Linked DNA regions of Niveibacterium microcysteis. The protein of the gene in region 2 interacts with the protein of the main gene of each other region in a pairwise test. Links are inferred from orthologs where the notes say so. Each region holds a gene or a part of one and is shown on either strand. Other genes may lie near its edges.

The links.
Region 1: the proteins of nth (region 2) and aceE interact in binary tests that used the Escherichia coli proteins (3 or more experiments, as listed by UniProt). The link is inferred for Niveibacterium microcysteis from one-to-one orthologs.

Annotation. Positions count from the first base shown.
Region 1 is NZ_CP071060.1:774,478-783,005, reverse strand. What follows is about bases 2,687-5,930. They hold aceE (pyruvate dehydrogenase (acetyl-transferring), homodimeric type), read right to left. Parts: upstream 5,566-5,930; coding sequence 2,887-5,565; downstream 2,687-2,886. Other genes in these bases: aceF (dihydrolipoyllysine-residue acetyltransferase), read right to left, coding at 2,687-2,796. In the rest of the region: lpdA (dihydrolipoyl dehydrogenase), read right to left, coding at 1-1,088; more of aceF, read right to left, coding at 1,105-2,686; JY500_RS03645 (ABC transporter substrate-binding protein), read right to left, coding at 5,939-7,111; JY500_RS03640 (PAS domain S-box protein), read left to right, coding at 7,233-8,528. UniProt on the Escherichia coli protein: Component of the pyruvate dehydrogenase (PDH) complex, that catalyzes the overall conversion of pyruvate to acetyl-CoA and CO(2).
Region 2 is NZ_CP071060.1:2,741,515-2,749,604, reverse strand. What follows is about bases 2,500-5,305. They hold nth (endonuclease III), read right to left. Parts: upstream 4,316-5,305; coding sequence 3,683-4,315; downstream 2,500-3,682. Other genes in these bases: JY500_RS12445 (RnfABCDGE type electron transport complex subunit G), read right to left, coding at 5,022-5,305; rsxE (electron transport complex subunit RsxE), read right to left, coding at 4,331-5,011; JY500_RS12460 (DUF1841 family protein), read right to left, coding at 3,206-3,637; JY500_RS12465 (c-type cytochrome), read left to right, coding at 2,810-3,127; JY500_RS12470 (c-type cytochrome), read left to right, coding at 2,500-2,798. Outside these bases: JY500_RS12485 (SemiSWEET transporter), read right to left, coding at 1-238; JY500_RS12480 (vWA domain-containing protein), read right to left, coding at 247-1,425; JY500_RS12475 (AAA family ATPase), read right to left, coding at 1,447-2,298; more of JY500_RS12470, read left to right, coding at 2,478-2,499; more of JY500_RS12445, read right to left, coding at 5,306-5,657; JY500_RS12440 (RnfABCDGE type electron transport complex subunit D), read right to left, coding at 5,667-6,671; electron transport complex subunit RsxC, read right to left, coding at 6,687-8,090. UniProt on the Escherichia coli protein: DNA repair enzyme that has both DNA N-glycosylase activity and AP-lyase activity. The DNA N-glycosylase activity releases various damaged pyrimidines from DNA by cleaving the N-glycosidic bond, leaving an AP (apurinic/apyrimidinic) site.

The DNA.
Region 1 (8,528 bases), 2.0 Mb from region 2 along the record:
AGCATGACCTTGTCGAAGCGGTGCAGGTTCTGCTTTTCCCAGACCTTGACCGCATCACGGTCGGCACCGGTCATCAGGCCTTCCAGCGCTTCGACCACGTCGATGCGCGCGCCCAGCGCCGAATACACCGTCGCCATTTCCAAGCCGATGATGCCGCCGCCGATCACCAGCATGCGCTTCGGAACCTGGCGCAGTTCCAGCGCGCCGGTGGAATCGACAATACGCGGATCGTCCGGCAGGAAGGGCAGCTTCACCGCCTGCGAACCAGCCGCGATGATGGCCTTCTGGAAGCGGATGACCTTCTTCTCGCCGCTCAGCTCGGAGCCCGAACCGGTGGTCAGCGCCACTTCCAGGTGGTAGGCGTCGAGGAACTGACCGTAGCCGCGAACGATATCGACCTTGCGCGCCTTGGCCATGCCGGCGAGGCCACCGGTCAGCTTGCCGATGACCTTTTCCTTGTGCGCACGCAGGCGGTTCAGATCCACCGTGGGCTTGTCGAAGGCGACGCCCACGTCGGCAAAGTGCGAGGCCTCCTCGATCACGTTTGCCACGTGCAGCAACGCCTTGGACGGGATACAGCCGACGTTCAGGCACACGCCGCCCAGCGTCGGGTAGCGTTCGACCATCACCGTCTTCATGCCGAGGTCGGCCGAGCGGAAGGCGGCGGAGTAGCCGCCGGGGCCTGCGCCCAGCACCAGCATTTCGCACTCGATATCGACTGCGCCGCTGTAGCTGCCGGCAGGCAGCGGGGCCGCCGGGGCTGCCGCAGGAGCCGGGGCGGCAGCGGGCGCTGCGGGCGCTGCGGGCTTCGGCGCTTCGGCGGCAGCTTGGGAAACAGAGGCAGCAGCAGCCGCTTCCAGCGTCAGCACCACGGCACCTTCGCCTACGCGGTCGCCCACCTTGACCTTGAGCTCCTTGACGACGCCGGCAGCCGGGCTCGGCACATCCATCGTCGCCTTGTCGGATTCGAGCGTCAGCAGCGCGTCTTCGGCCTTGACGGTGTCACCCGGCTTGACCGCGATCTCGATGATCGGCACATCCTTGAAGTCGCCGATGTCCGGCACCTTCACTTCGATAATCTGGCTCATCCTTGAGGTCTCCGGCTCAGAGCAGCACGCGGCGGAAGTCCTGCAGCACGCCGGCGAAGTAAGCATTGAAACGGGCAGCCTCGGCACCGTCGATGACGCGGTGATCCCACGACAGCGACAGCGGCAGCATCAGGCGCGGCACAAAGGCCGAGCCGTCCCACACCGGGCGGATCTGCGACTTGCAGACGCCCATGATGGCGACTTCTGGCGCGTTGATGATCGGCGTGAAGTACACGCCACCGATACCGCCCAGCGAGCTGATCGTGAAGCAGCCGCCCTGCATCTGGTCGGGCTTGAGCTTGCCGTCGCGTGCGAGCTTCGCCAGTTCGCCCATTTCCTGTGCGATCGCGGAGACGCCCTTCTTGTCCGCATCGCGGATCACCGGCACAACCAGGCCGTTCGGCGTGTCGGCAGCGAAACCGATGTGGTAGTACTGCTTGAGCACCAGGTTGTCGCCGTCGAGCGAGGCGTTGAAGGTCGGGAACTTCTTCAGCGCCGCAACCGCCGCCTTGATCATGAACGCGAGCATGGTCAGCTTGACGCCACTCTTCTCGAGTTCCTTGTTCATCTGCACGCGGAAGGCTTCCAGATCGGTGATGTCCGCGTCGTCATGGTTGGTGACGTGCGGGATCTGGACCCAGTTGCGGTGCAAGTTGGCGCCAGAGATCTTCTTGATGCGCGACAGCGGCTTGGCGTCGACCGGGCCGAACTTGCTGAAGTCGACCTTCGGCCACGGCAGCAGGTTGAGCTCGCCACCACCGGTGACGCCGCCACCTGCAGCGCCCGCCGACCCGGCCGGCACCAGCGCGCCGGTCGAGATCTGGCTGAACACGCCCTTGATGAAGTTCTGCACGTCTTCGTGCAGCACGCGGCCCTTGGGCCCGGTGCCCGGCACCTTGGCGATGTCGACGCCCAGGTCGCGCGCGAAACGGCGCACCGACGGGCTGGCGTGAGCCTTGCCGGCCGGCGCGGTGATCGCCGGCGCAGCCGCAACCGGAGCAGCCACGGCGGGCGCGGCAGCGGGTGCAGCGGCAGCGGGTGCAGCAGCCACCGGTGCGGGGGCCGCAGCAGGCGCCGGAGCCGGCGCCACTGCAGCGGCCGGCACGGCAGCGCCGCCCGCAGCCTCGATCACCAGGATCAGCGCGCCTTGCGACACGCGATCACCGACCTTGACCTTCACATCCTTGACGACGCCAGCCACCGGCGTCGGCACATCCATCGTTGCCTTGTCGGATTCGAGCGTGACGACCGGTGCGTCGGCGGCGACCGTGTCGCCCACCTTCACGGCCACTTCGATCACCGGCACGTCGGCAAAGTCGCCAATATCCGGCACCGTAACTTCGACCAGACCACCGCCAGCAGCCGGTGCGGCCGGCGCGGGAGCAGCCGCGACAGGGGCGGCCGCCGCGGGTGCGGGTGCAGGGGCTGCAGCGGCGGCTGCCGGGGCGGGCGCCGGCGCAGCGGCGGCGCCTGCTTCCAGGATCACGACCAGCGTGCCCTCGGCGACCTTGTCGCCGACGACAACCTTGATTTCCTTGACCACGCCGGCAACCGGGCTCGGCACATCCATCGTGGCCTTGTCCGATTCCAGCGTCAGCAGGGTGGCTTCGGCCTCGACCGAATCACCCGGTTTGACAGCCACCTCGATCACCGGCACGTCCTTGAAGTCGCCGATGTCGGGAACCTTCACTTCGATGAGTTGGCTCATGTGCGTTCCTCTGTGGGAGGCAATCCCCGCGACGCAAACGCGCCGGTGCAGCAGGCCGCATCCAGGCGGCCCACTGCGCGGGGTTTGCGATCAGACGGTGATGGGGTTCGGCTTGTTGATGTCGATGCCGTATTTGGCAATCGCCTGCGCCACCTTTTCGCGATCGATCGTGCCTTCGTCGGCCAGAGCCTTGAGGGCAGCAACCGTGACCCAGCGACGATCCACCTCGAAGTGGTTGCGCAGGGCTTCGCGGGTATCGGAGCGGCCGTAACCATCGGTGCCGAGCGTGACGTAGCGACGCGGCACGTAGGGGCGGATCTGCTCGCTGAACAGCTTGACGTAGTCGGTCGCGGCGATCACCGGGCCGGTCGTGTCCTTCAGCAGGGTCTCGACATGCGACACACGCGGCGTTTCGAGCGGGTGCAGCAAGTTCCAGCGGGTGACGTCGATACCGTCGCGCGCCAGCTCGTTGAAGCTCGGGCAGCCCCAGATGTCGGACTCGACACCCCAGTCTTCGCGCAGCAGGTCCGCCGCAGCGATGACTTCGCGGAAGATCGTGCCGGAACCGAGCAGCTGAACGCGCGGCTGCTTTGCCTTGCCCTTCGCGCCTTCACGGAACTTGTACATCCCCTTGAGGATGTTCGCTTCCGCGCCCTCGGGCATCGCCGGATGCTCGTAGTTCTCGTTCATCACGGTGATGTAGTAGTACACATCTTCCTGCTCACCGTACATGCGGCGCAGGCCGTCCTGAACGATCACCGCCAGCTCGTACGAGAAGGTCGGGTCGTAGGTGACACAGTTGGGCACCAGGTTCGCGAGAATCTGCGAGTGGCCATCTTCGTGCTGCAGGCCTTCGCCGTTCAGCGTGGTACGGCCGGCGGTGCCGCCGATCAGGAAGCCGCGGGCGCGCGAGTCGCCTGCCGCCCAGCACAGATCCATCACGCGCTGGTGGCCGAACATCGAGTAGTAGATGTAGACCGGGATCATCGGCACGTTGTGCACCGAGTACGAGGTCGCCGCGGCGATCCACGAGCTCATTGCACCGGCTTCGTTGATGCCCTCCTGCAGGATCTGCCCTTCGCGGCTCTCCTTGTAGAACATCAGCTGGTCGTGATCCTGCGGCACGTACTTCTGGCCGAACTGGTTCCAGATGCCGAACTGACGGAACATGCCTTCCATCCCGAAGGTGCGGGACTCATCCGGCACGATCGGCACGACGTGGCGGCCGATGTTCTTGTCCTTGAGCATCGTGTTGAGGATGCGGACAAAGGCCATCGTGGTCGAGAACTCGCGGCCTTCGCCGGACGCTTTCAGCTGCGCATCGAACGCACTCAGCGCCGGCACTTGCAGCGTATCGCCCTTGACGCGACGGCTCGGCAGATAACCGCCGAGGTCCATGCGGCGCTGGCGCATGTAGGTGAGCTCTGGCGAGCCTTCCTCGAACTTCACCAGCGGCATCTCGTCGACCTTGTCGTCCGGCACCGGGATCTCGAAGCGGTCACGGAAACGCAGCAGCGATTCGTGATTCATCTTCTTTTGCTGGTGGGTGATGTTCTGCGCTTCACCCGAAGAGCCCATGCCAAAGCCCTTGATGGTCTTGGCGAGGATCAGCGTCGGCTGGCCCTTGTGCTCGGTGGCGGCCTTGTATGCTGCAAACACCTTGAAGATATCGTGGCCGCCGCGGTTCAGGCGCCAGATGTCGTCGTCGGTCCAGTCGGCGACCAGCGCCTTGAGTTCCGGTGTGTTGAAGAAGTGCTCGCGAACGTAGGCGCCGTCCTTCGACTTGAAGGTCTGGTATTCGCCGTCCACCGCCTCCATCATGCGCTTCTTCAGGATGCCCGCCTTGTCACGCTGCAGCAGCGTATCCCAGTGCGTGCCCCAGATAACCTTGATGACGTTCCAGCCGGCGCCGCGGAATTCGGCTTCCAGTTCCTGGATGATCTTGGCGTTGCCGCGCACCGGGCCGTCGAGACGCTGCAGGTTGCAGTTCACGACGAAGACCAGGTTGTCGAGCTGTTCGCGGCCGGCCACGCCGATCGCGCCCATCGAATCGACCTCGTCCATCTCGCCGTCGCCGAGGAAGGCCCAGACCTTGCGGCCTTCGGTCTTGGCGAGGCCGCGGTTGTCGAGGTATTTCATGAAGCGGGCCTGGTAGATGGCCTGCAGCGGGCCGAGGCCCATCGACACGGTCGGGAACTGCCAGAAATCCGGCATCAGCCAGGGGTGCGGGTAGGACGACACGCCCTTGCCCGAGGTCTCCTGGCGGAAGTTGTCGAGCTGCTCGTCGGTCAGGCGGCCGAGCATGTGCGCACGAGCGTAGACGCCCGGGATCGAGTGCCCTTGGAAGAAGATCAGGTCGCCACCGTCCGGGTTGGAAGGCGACTTCCAGAACCAGTTGAAGCCCACGTCATACAGCGTCGCGGCCGACGCGTACGAGGCGATGTGACCGCCGACGTTGGTGTCCTTGTTCGCGCGCACCACCATCGCCATGGCGTTCCAGCGCAGGAAAGCCTGGATGCGGCTTTCGATCGTGGTGTCACCCGGGTATTTCGGCTGTTGTTCAGCCGGGATGGTGTTGATGTATGCAGTGTTGGCGCTGTACGGAATGTCGGCGCCATCTTCGCGCGCCGCTTCGATCAGGCGCTCGATCAGGTAATGGGCGCGCTCAGGTCCTTCCTGGGCCAGCACGCCGGCGAGCGCTTCAAGCCACTCCTTCGTCTCCTGCGCGTCGATGTCGGACTGCAGCAGCACGTTGGGCAAAGAGGCCATCGGTGCGATCTCCTTCCTCGTTTGATTCGGGCAATCAAAAAACCCGCCGCCTCGGTGGGCGGCGGTTGCGTATCCAGTCCTGCGGCAGTCCATCGTGGGCGCGCGCAGTTCTAGCTTAATCCGTGGCTGAAGCAGCGGCCAGCGGGAAATCGGCGTTACTTTTCAGAAGATAAAACAGCTTACCGCATCGTGCAATAGAAAATTGCTCAAACAGGCAACGCCCGAGATTCAAACGGGCGTTTGCAAACCATTGATGCAATGCAACATTTTCTGCGCCGCGCGATCGAACAGGCTGCTTGGCATGCCATTCGAGCGCTTCAGAGGAAAGGCCATCGCGGCCAAGAAAGAGACATCCGCCTTCACGGCGGCAGCGTCAACGACTGGCCGCCCGTTTGCGATCGTCGTCGTAGGCGAACACGACCTGCCCGCGGCGCACTTCAGCCAGATAAGCCATGCGACTCGTCTTGATGGCCTCGTGATCGCTGACCGAGAACGGCCGTTGATAGGTCATCAGCACGCCGTCCACCGGGTCATGCAGATCCTCCAGCGCCTCGCGGATCTTCGGGCCTTCGGTGGTGCCGGCCTGGCGGATCGCCGCGACCAGCAGACGCAGCGCGTCGTAGCCCTGCGCCGCGGCTGAAGGCGACAACATCCGGTCGGAACCGGCCGCCTTCTGCCAGGCCTCGCGGAAAGCCTGCGCGCGCGGATGCGGGTCTTCGACCAGGTAAGTCTGCGGCATCCGCGCGCCTTCCGCGTTGGGCCCGGCACTGTCGATGAAGGTGGACATCGACAGTGTCCAGCTGCCGATCATGGGTACCTTCCAGCCCAGCTTGGCAGTGGCGTTCGCGATACGGGCAAGTTCCGGACCGATACCGTAGGTCAGGATCGCCTCGGCCCCGGCGCGTTTGGCGCGCAACACGGGCGCCGAGAGATCCACGTCACCCGGGTTGTAGCGTTCGACCGCCACCGGACGCAGGCCGCGTTTTTCCAGCGCGCGCTCGAGGTCATTTCGCCCAAGCTGCCCATAGTTGGTTGCGTCGTGCAGGATCGCCACCCGCGTGAAGTGCCGCCGCTCAACCGCCTCGTCGACGATCATCGCGGCCTGCAAGGCATCCGCGCAGGAGAGGCGGAAGATGTAGTTATCGGCATACGCGGGCGGCAGAAACTGGCGGGTGATCAGCGAGCCGGTCGCCACCGCGGTGATCACCGGAATCCGGGCCGACTGGTAGTAACGCTGGCTCGCCAAGGCGACCCCGGTGTTTACGATGCCCACCATCGCGACCACCTTGTCCTGCCCGATCAGCTGCTGCGCGACCGCAACACCACGTTCGTTGCGCGCCTCGTCATCGCGCTCGACCAATTCCACCGGCCGCCCCAGCACGCCACCGGCGGCATTGATCTCGGCCGCCGCGATGCGGATGCCATCGCGCATCGACAGCCCCATCGGGCTCGATCCGCCTGTGAATGGACCGGACACACCGATCCGGATGGAATCCGCCGCCCAGCACGGCGACAGAAGCAGGCATAACGCGAAAACACGCAGCACGGATGCGATCAAGAGCGCTCTCCTCCGCTATTCTTCTGTCTCTGCAGCGCCGTGCGGGGGAAACCCCTATCGCCGACGGCAGGCGAACCCGGACAATGCCCCCCGGCGCCCAGATTCCAAGATGAACATTCTGCCCCGTTCCGGCAAGGAAGGCGCAAGTCGCCTCGAACTCTTCACCACCGCCCCCTACGTGGCCGTGGTGGTGTTCGCACTCGCCATGCTCACCATCGTCTGGATGCTGCAGACACAGGAAGAGCTCGTCGAGCGCAACGCACTGGGACGCGACGTGCAGTGGGCCGAGCGCACGATGCGCACGCATTTCGTCGCCAACGAGGACTTCCTCAACGAGCTGACGCGCGACATTGCCTCCGGCACGGTGGATGCCGACACCTTCCAGCTGCGCACCAACCAGTACCTGGCGAACAACCCGGAGCTGCTGAACGTCGTCTGGATCGACGCCAGCGGCAAAGTGCGCTGGACGGCCCCCTTCGACACGACCGACTGGCTGCCGGGCGATGCGATGACGCCGGAGCAAGGCCAGGTCGCCCGCCATGCACGCGAGATCGGCCGTGCTGCCTACGGCCAGCCCTACCGTGGCGCCAGCGGCAGCGCGCTGGTGGAAGTATTCATCCCGGTGCAACGCGGGCGCTCGCCATGGGGCATGGTCGCCGCGGTGTATTCGGTCGATGGCCTGCTGCACCACCTGGTGCCTTCGTGGTTCTCCGACAAGTACCGCCTCGTGCTCACCGACGGCAACGGTGAACCACTCGCGAGCAACGCCACTTCGACCAACGCGACCGATTCGTCGCTGTCGTCGCTGATCGTGTTTGACCCGCCCGGCAATGGTCTCGCGCTGCGCGCGACGGCGTTCCGCGGCGAGGCCGAGCTGCCCAGCGCGCTACCGGTGTCGCTGATCATCGGGCTCTCGGTGCTGGTGTTCTGGAGCCTCTGGGCGCAGCGCGGCCACATGCTGCGGCGGATCAAGGTGGAGAAGGAACGCGACCGCATCTTCAACCTGTCGCTCGACGTGCTGTGCACGATGACGCTGGACGGCCACTACCGGCGCCTCAACCCGGCCTTCGAGCGCATCCTCGGCTATGCCGCCGACGACATGGTCGGCCGCCAACTGCTGGAGTTGGTGCACCCGGACGATCTCGACAGCGCGCGCGAACAGATGCGGTTGCTGGCCGAAGGCCGCCCCGCCACCTTCGAGGCGCGCATGAAGTGCGCGGACGATCGTTACAAGTGGCTGGTGTGGAGCGCCAACCCGGTGCCCGGCGAACGTGTGATCTACGCAGTGGCGCACAACGTGACCGACCGCAAGGCTGCCGAAGATGCGTGGCGCGCCGAATCGGCCTTCCGCAAAGCGATGGAAGAATCGGTGCTGACCGGCCTGCGCGCGACCGACATGAAGGGC
Region 2 (8,090 bases):
AAAGGATGAAGGCCGCCAGCAGCAGCGTGATCGCGTTGGCGATGACGACCGGCCAGGCGCTGATCAGAAAACCATAGAGCAGCCACGCTGTGATGCCGCAGATGAACACGCTGTACATGCCAAGCGAGACGCCGTGTGCGGAGCGGGTTTTCCAGGTCAACCAGGCCTGCGGCACAAACGCGACGGTGGTGAGCGTCGCGGCGAGATACCCGAGCAGGTCGACGAATATAGGGTTCATTGTGCGAATCAAGTTTTGCGTGAGAGCTGGCGCATGGCGCGCTCAAGGCCCTCGATGGTCAATGGGAACATGCGCTCGCCCATGATCTGCCGGATCAGCGTGATCGACTGGCGATAGGGCCAGGTTTGCTCGGGTTGTGGGTTGATCCAGCAGGCGCTCGGATAAGCGTCGAGCAGGCGCCGCAGCCATTCTGCGCCAGGCTCTTCGTTGAAATGTTCGACGGAGCCACCGGGCACCATGATCTCGTAAGGGCTCATCGTCGCGTCGCCAACGAAGATCAGTTTGTAGTCCGGCCCGTAGGTGTGCAGAACATCCTGCAATGGGCGCTTGGTCGCGAAACGGCGCTGGTTGTCTCGCCATACCGATTCGTAGACGCAGTTGTGGAAGTAGAAGTACTCAAGGTGCTTGAACTCGCCGCGTACCGCCGAGAAGAGTTCTTCGCAGACCTTGATGTGGTCGTCCATGGAGCCGCCGACGTCGAAGAACATCAGCACCTTGACCGCGTTGTGGCGCTCGGGCCGCATTTTCAGATCAAGCCAGCCGGCGTTGCGCGCCGTGGCGGCGATCGTGCCGTCGAGATCCAGTTCGTCTTGTGCGCCCTCGCGCGCAAAGCGGCGCAGGCGGCGTAGCGCCACCTTGATGTTGCGCGTGCCGAGTTCAACCGAATCGTCGAGGTTCCGGTACTGCCGCTGATCCCACACCTTGACTGCCGTGCGGTTGCCAGCGGATTCCGGGCCAACGCGAATCCCTTCAGGGTGATAGCCGTGCGCCCCGAAGGGCGAGCTGCCGCCGGTGCCTATCCACTTGTTGCCACCGGCGTGGTGCTCTTTCTGCTCCTGCAGGCGCTGCTTGAATTCCTCCATCAGCTTGTCCCAGCCAAGCTTCTCGAGGCGCGCCTTCTCCTCAGGGGTGAGCATGCGTTGCACCGCTCGCCGCAGCCAGTCTTCGGGGATGTCGGCTTCGAGGCCCGGGAGTTCCGTAATGCCTTTAAAGAAGCTGCCGAACGCGCGGTCGAACTTGTCGTAGTGACTCTCGTCCTTGACCAGCGTCGCGCGGGCGAGGATGTAGAAGTCATTGATGCTCGGCCCGATCACGCCCGCCTGCAGTGCTTCGAGCAGCGTCAGGAACTCCTTGGTGGAGACCGGGATCTGGCTCGCCTTCAAGTGAAGGAAGAAATCGGTCAGCATGGCTGATGCGTGCTGTGCCGTTCAGCGGTTGTGCTTGGCCATCGCGACGAGGCGCTCGAACAGCGCGATGTCCTGCTCGTTCTTCAGTAGTGCACCAGCGAGCGGTGGCACCACCGGCTTGTTGCCCGCAGCACGCAGGCTCTCGGCCGGGATCTCCTCGGAGGCCAGGAGGCGCAGCCAGTCGAGCAACTCGGACGTGGTCGGTTTCTTCTTAAGCCCCGGTACCTCGCGCAACTCGAAGAATACTTCGAGGGCGGCGCGCAGCAGCTTTTCGTGGATATCGGGGAAGTGCACACCGATGATCTTTTCCATCGTTTCCTTGTCCGGAAACTTGATGTAGTGGAAGAAGCAGCGGCGCAAGAACGCGTCCGGCAGTTCCTTTTCGTTATTGGAGGTGATGAACAGGATGGGCCGGTGGCGCGCGCGTATCGTCTGCTGGGTCTCGTAAACATGGAACTCCATGCGGTCGAGTTCGCGCAGCAGATCGTTCGGGAATTCGATGTCGGCCTTGTCGATCTCGTCGATCAGCACCACCGACGGCGCGTCATGCGTAAAGGCTTTCCACAGCACGCCCTGGACGATGTAGTTGCCAATGTCCTTGACGCGGTCGTCGCCGAGTTGCGAGTCGCGCAGGCGTGATACCGCGTCGTACTCGTACAAACCCTGCTGGGCCTTGGTGGTGGATTTGATGTGCCATTGATACAGCGGCAGGCCCAGCGCGCCGGCGACTTCTTCAGCGAGCATCGTCTTGCCGGTGCCCGGCTCACCTTTGATCAGCAGCGGGCGCTGAAGCTGAATCGCGGCGTTGACTGCCAGCATCAGGTCTGCAGTGGCGACGTACTGATCGGATCCCTGGAATCGAAGGCTCATGATTTGGCTAAGGCGTAAGACAGAGTCGGCATCATGCGGCGCAACGTCTGCCTGCGCAACAAACATGCGCATTGACCCTGCTCAAGGCAGGGTCTCCAAAAGGTGCTTTGACGCCCGAAAACACCGCGACATAGAATCAGTTCGCTTCAACGCCTCCCAATCCACACCATCAGAGGGGACTCATGAAAAGAATGAAGGGGCTGTTGGTCATTGCGTTGCTGTTCGCCAGCGGCGCAGCCCTCGCGGTACAGGGCAATCCCGAAGCCGGTCGCAAGAAGGTTGCGATGTGCCTTGGTTGCCACGGTATTCCGGACTACAAAACCACTTTTCCGAGCGTCTATCACGTCCCCAAGCTGGGTGGGCAGCATCCGGAATACATCCTACGTGCACTGCAGGAGTACAAGAACGGCGAGCGTAGCCATCCGACGATGACAGGGCAGGTCGCGCCCTTGTCGGAGCAGGACATGGCCGACATTGCAGCCCATTTCGGAGCACAGAAATGAGGAGGGCCGACATGAAGATTCTGCCGCTGGCGCTTCTTGCGCTTCTGACAATGCCGCTCGCCCAAGCGGGTGACGCAGTGAAGGGCAAGGAGAAGTCCACCGTCTGTGCGGCTTGCCACGGTGCCGACGGAAACTCCGCCTCGCCGGATTTTCCGAAGCTGGCTGGGCAGCATGAGGACTACATCGTGCGCGCGCTGACCGACTACAAGGCCGGCAAACGCAAGAACCCGATCATGATGGGCATGGCGGCGCCGCTCTCGAAAGAGGATGTCGCCGATCTGGCAGCCTATTTCTCGGCCCAGAAGGGGCTTGTGATCGTGAAGCGCTGACCGGGGCTCCGCTCCACGACAAGAAGCCCGGCGGGCTGCCGCCGCCGGGCTTTTCTTTCAGTGAGTCCGCCTTGAAGGCTAGGCCAGACGGGAGCGTCGCCAGACGGCCTCGACGTAAGCAACGGCGTCGGGCGCTGTGCCACTGCGCTGCGCTTGCCAGATCGTTTCGCCGAGGCATTCGAGCACGTCGTGCAACGCTGCATGGCGGTCGCCCCGCACCGCGAGGCAGGCGTCGTAGGCGGCACGCAGCCCTGGCGGTTGATCGATCGACAGTTGCTCGTGAATCGCCAGGTGAAGCGACAGGTGCAGAAACGGGTTGATCTGCCCGTCTTCGGGCGAGAAGTCCTTTTCCGCGCTCTCTGGGTCGTCAAGCAGCGCGTGGTATTCCGGGTGCTGTTCGATCAGTTCGGCGGCGACCTGTTCCAGTGGCGCGAGCCCGGTGCGCTGGCGATGCTTCTGCCAGGCGTCGATGAAGAAACGGCGCGCTTGGTCTCGTGATGGATTGAACACGGTGTTGGCTCTCTGAAAAGTGGGGGCGACGCGGTAAGGACTGATTCAGTCGGTCTTGTCCCGATACTCACATAGATCACGAACGATGCACTGGCCGCACAAGGGTTTGCGCGCGGTGCACACATAGCGGCCATGGAGAATCAGCCAGTGATGCGCATCCAGTAGAAAGTCCTTGGGTACCCGCCGGAGCAGGGCTTTCTCGACCTCCAGCACATCTTTGCCGGGGGCCAGGCCCATCCGGTTTGCGACACGGAAAATGTGCGTATCCACCGCCATGGTTGGCTGGCGGAACAGGGTGTTGAGCACCACGTTGGCGGTTTTCCGGCCGACGCCGGGTAGCGCCTCAAGCGCACCCCGGTCAGCCGGCACTTCGCCGGCATGTCGCTCGAGCAGGATGCGCGAGAGCATCGCGACGTTCTTCGCCTTGTTGCGGTAGAGGCCGATCGTCTTGATGTGCTCCGCGATGCCCGCTTCGCCAAGCGTTGCCATGGCGGCCGCATCGGGCGCAACCGGGAACAGGCGGCGCGTGGCGAGGTTGACGCCCTTGTCGGTGGATTGCGCCGAGAGGACGACGGCCACAAGTAACTGGAAGCCGTTGCCGTATTCGAGTTCGGTTGTCGGCGTCGGGTTGGCCGTTTGCCAGCGCTGAAACGCCTCGGCGACCGCGGCGCGCGGCATCAACTTGGGCATTGCTCAGGCGGAGGCGGGCTCTGCAGCTGGGCGGGCTTGGGCAGCGCGCTTGGCCGCGCGCGCGTCCAGCCAGCTCTTGCCTGCGATCAGACAGGCGAGCGAGATGAAGGCGCCCGGTGGCAGGATCGCAACGAGGAATCCGGGATAAGCCTCGGGCAGTACGCGCAGAGGTTGGGCCGACGGGATGATCATGTCGATGCCGTTGAACAGATGGCCCGTGCCGATCAGTTCACGCATGCCTCCCAGCAGTGCGAGCAACCAAACAAGGCCCGCGCCCATCGCAAAGCCATCAACCGCAGAGGACAACGGCCCGTTCTTGGCAGCAAACGCCTCTACGCGCGCAAGAACGATGCAGTTGGTGACGATCAGCGGTACGAAGATGCCGAGCACCAGATAGAGACTGTGCAGATAGGCGTTGAAAGCAAGGTCGAGCACCGTGACCAGCGCCGCGATGATCAGGATGAACACCGGGATGCGGATCTCGTAGGGGATCAGATTGCGTAGCGCCGCGACGACGGCGCCGGAGATGGCCATCACAACCGCGGTAGCCAGCCCGAGGCTGATGCCGTTGATCAGATTGGTGGATACGGCGAGGATCGGGCACAGGCCGAGCAGTTGAACGAGGCCGGTGTTGCTCTTCCAGATACCGGCGTGGGCGATTTCGCGCAGATGCTGCAGGTTCATTGGGTTTGCCTCACTGGAACAGTGCGTCGCGGTGCGCTGCCGCGTAGGCTGCGACGCGGCCGACCGCGCGGGTAACCGCACGTGCGCTGATTGTTGCGCCGGTGTTGTAATCGAAGGCGCCGCCGTCCTTCTTCACCGTCCATGCCGCGGGTGGCAAATCGCGTGCAGGACGCTCGAACTGGCTGATCCACGGATGCGCCTTGTTCTTGTCCTTGCGCGGATCGATGTAGTCGCCCAAGCCTGGTGTTTCGCGGTGCTGCGTGACGCGGGCGCCGAGCACCTGGCCGTCGGCGGCGACCGCCACGATCAGTTCGACGCGCCCAGCGTAGCCATCTGGCGCCACCGCTTCCATCACCAGGGCGGCCGGTTGGCCTGCGCGTCGTGCACGCCATACCTGGCCGCCTTGATCGAGGCCGAGCTCCGGCGTAGGCGGCAGGCTGATCACGTCGTCGAGCAGCGCATTGTCATACCCGCTGCGTGGCAGGATCTGGTCGATCAGTAACAGCTTTTCAGCTTTCGCGCTGCGCGCGATCGGGTCGCGCGTAAGCAGGTAGCCGCCTGCCATGAAGGCGGTGAAGACCAAGGTAAACACCAGCATCGCCAGAGCGGTGCGAAGGGATAGGCCGCCGGCCGTCGGTTCGTTCATGGCGTCGGATCAGTTCTTGGTTTTGTGGCCGAACACGGGTGGCTGGGTCTTCATGTCGATCAGCGGCACACACAGGTTCATCAGTAAGGTCGCGAACGCAACACCGTCGGGGAACGCTCCAAAGTGCCGGATGATCCATGTGATCAGAGCTGCACCCGCGGCGTAAATCAGCTTGCCACGCGGCGTGGTGGCGCCTGAAACCGGATCGGTCAGGATAAAGAAGGCGCCAAGCATCGCGGCACCCGAGAACAGCGAGAAGACAGGGCCGGGATAGCTCTGTGGCGCAGCAATCGACGCGATGGTCGCCAGCGCCGCGAGGCTGCCGAGGTACGCGACCGGGATGTGCCAGGTGATGATCCGACGTGCGAGCAGGTAGAGCCCGCCGATCAGGAAGGCGAAGGCGATCCACTCCCAACCGTGGCCAGCGAAAAGGCCAAATCCCTCGCCTTGCAGCAGTGCATTCACGCTGCTGCCTTCGGCGCGCAGGCCTGTGCGCAGTGCATCGAGCGGGGTGGCGGCGGTGATGGCGTCGACAGCCCGCGCGCCGCCAAAGATCAGGTCCAGCTGCGCGGATGCGTCCAAGCGGCCGGCGCCGGGCCACTGTGACATCAGCGCGGGGAAGGCAACGATCATCACCGCATACGCAACCATCGCCGGGTTGAACGGGTTCTGCCCCAGGCCGCCGTAGAGGTGTTTGGCAACCACAATGGCGAATGCCGTGCCGGCGACGACCAGCCACCAGGGGCCGATGGAAGGGAAGGCCAACGCGATCAACCACGCGGTGACGACGGCCGAAAGGTCTGCCAGGGAGCGACCGATCGGGCGCCCGCGCAGCTTGAGGAAACCCGCCTCAAACGCAATTGCCGCCACGGTGGCGAGCGCGATCTGAACCAGGATCCCCACGCCGAAAAACCAGGCATAGACCGCGACCGCTGGGATCAGCGCAAGCAGCACTTCGGCCATCACGCGGGTAACGCTGGTGGGCTTGCGCAGGTAGGGTGAATTGAGAGACATCGTGGTCGTCAGCCTTCAGCGGGCGCTTTGTTCGGTGGGCTGCGCTGCAGCGTCGCCGTCCGCAGGCGCAAGGGCGGCGCGGCGCGCATCCGCTTCGGTGACCTGCGCCTGTTGATCGGGGGTCAGCGCTTCGGTGTTTTGCGGAGCGATGGCCTCGCGCTGTGCTTTGGCGCGCGCCATCGCGGCGGCGATCAGCGCTTTCTTGGAGTCTTCGGCGCTGTCCGAACCGGTGACCGGCGTGGCAGCCGCTGCCGTGTCGGTCGCTGGAGTGCTCACAGCGGCGCGACCGGCCGCCGTTTTGGCTGCGAGCTTTTCGGCCTTCTCGCGTTTTTCGCGCTCGATTCGTTCGTTGCGGAACTCGAAGCGGTCGCGCGCCACATCGGCCGCATCCTTCTGCCGTTCGCGCGCCCAGATCTCACTCTTGGAGAACCGGTAATAATCGACCAGCGGGATGTGCGACGGGCAGACGTAGGCGCAGCAGCCGCACTCGATGCAGTCGAACAAGTGGTATTCCTGCGCCTTGCCGAAGTTCTTCGCGCGCGAATGCCAGTACAGCTCGAACGGCTGCAGATCAGCCGGGCAGGCGCGCGCGCACTCGCCGCATCGGATGCAGGCCATTTCGGGCGCCGGGGCCGGGAACAACTCGGGGCTGCCGACCAGGATGCAGTTGGTCGCCTTGACGACTGGCACATCGTAAGCCGGCATGCGGAAGCCCATCATCGGGCCGCCCATGATGAAACGGTCGGTACCGGGCTTGACGCCGGCCAGTGCGGCGACATGGTCCATCGGCGTGCCGAACAGCACTTCGTAGTTGCCGGGGCGTTCGACGTTGCCAGCGACGGTCACAATGCGCGAAACCAGCGGACGACCGCGATCGACGACATCCGCAATCGCATACGCGGTGCCGGTGTTGAAACACTGCACGCCGTAGTCGGTCGAGCGGCGGCCGTGGGGTACTTCGATACCGGTGAGCACGCGGATCAGTTGCTTGGCGCCGCCAGCCGGGTAGCGGGTCGGAATGGCAACGACTTCCATCGTGCCTGCGCCGCGCGCACTGACGGCCTGCTGCATGGCGGCAACGGCTTCCGGCTTGTTGTCCTCGATGCCGATCAATACGCGACGGGCCTGCAGCAGTTGCTGCATGATCTCGGCACCACGGACGATCTGGTCGGCGCGTTCGCGCATCAGCAGATCGTCGCAGGTGATGAAGGGCTCGCACTCGGCGCCATTGATAACCAGCGTGTCGGTACCGCCCTTGGCGGGTTTCAGCTTCAGATGGCTGGGGAATACCGCGCCACCCAGGCCGACGACACCCGCGTCGCGCAATTCGTCGCGGACCTCGTCGGCGCCCATTGCGCGCAGCGATATCGGTTCGCAATCAATCCAGCGATCCTCTCCATCCGGCTCGATGACCACGCT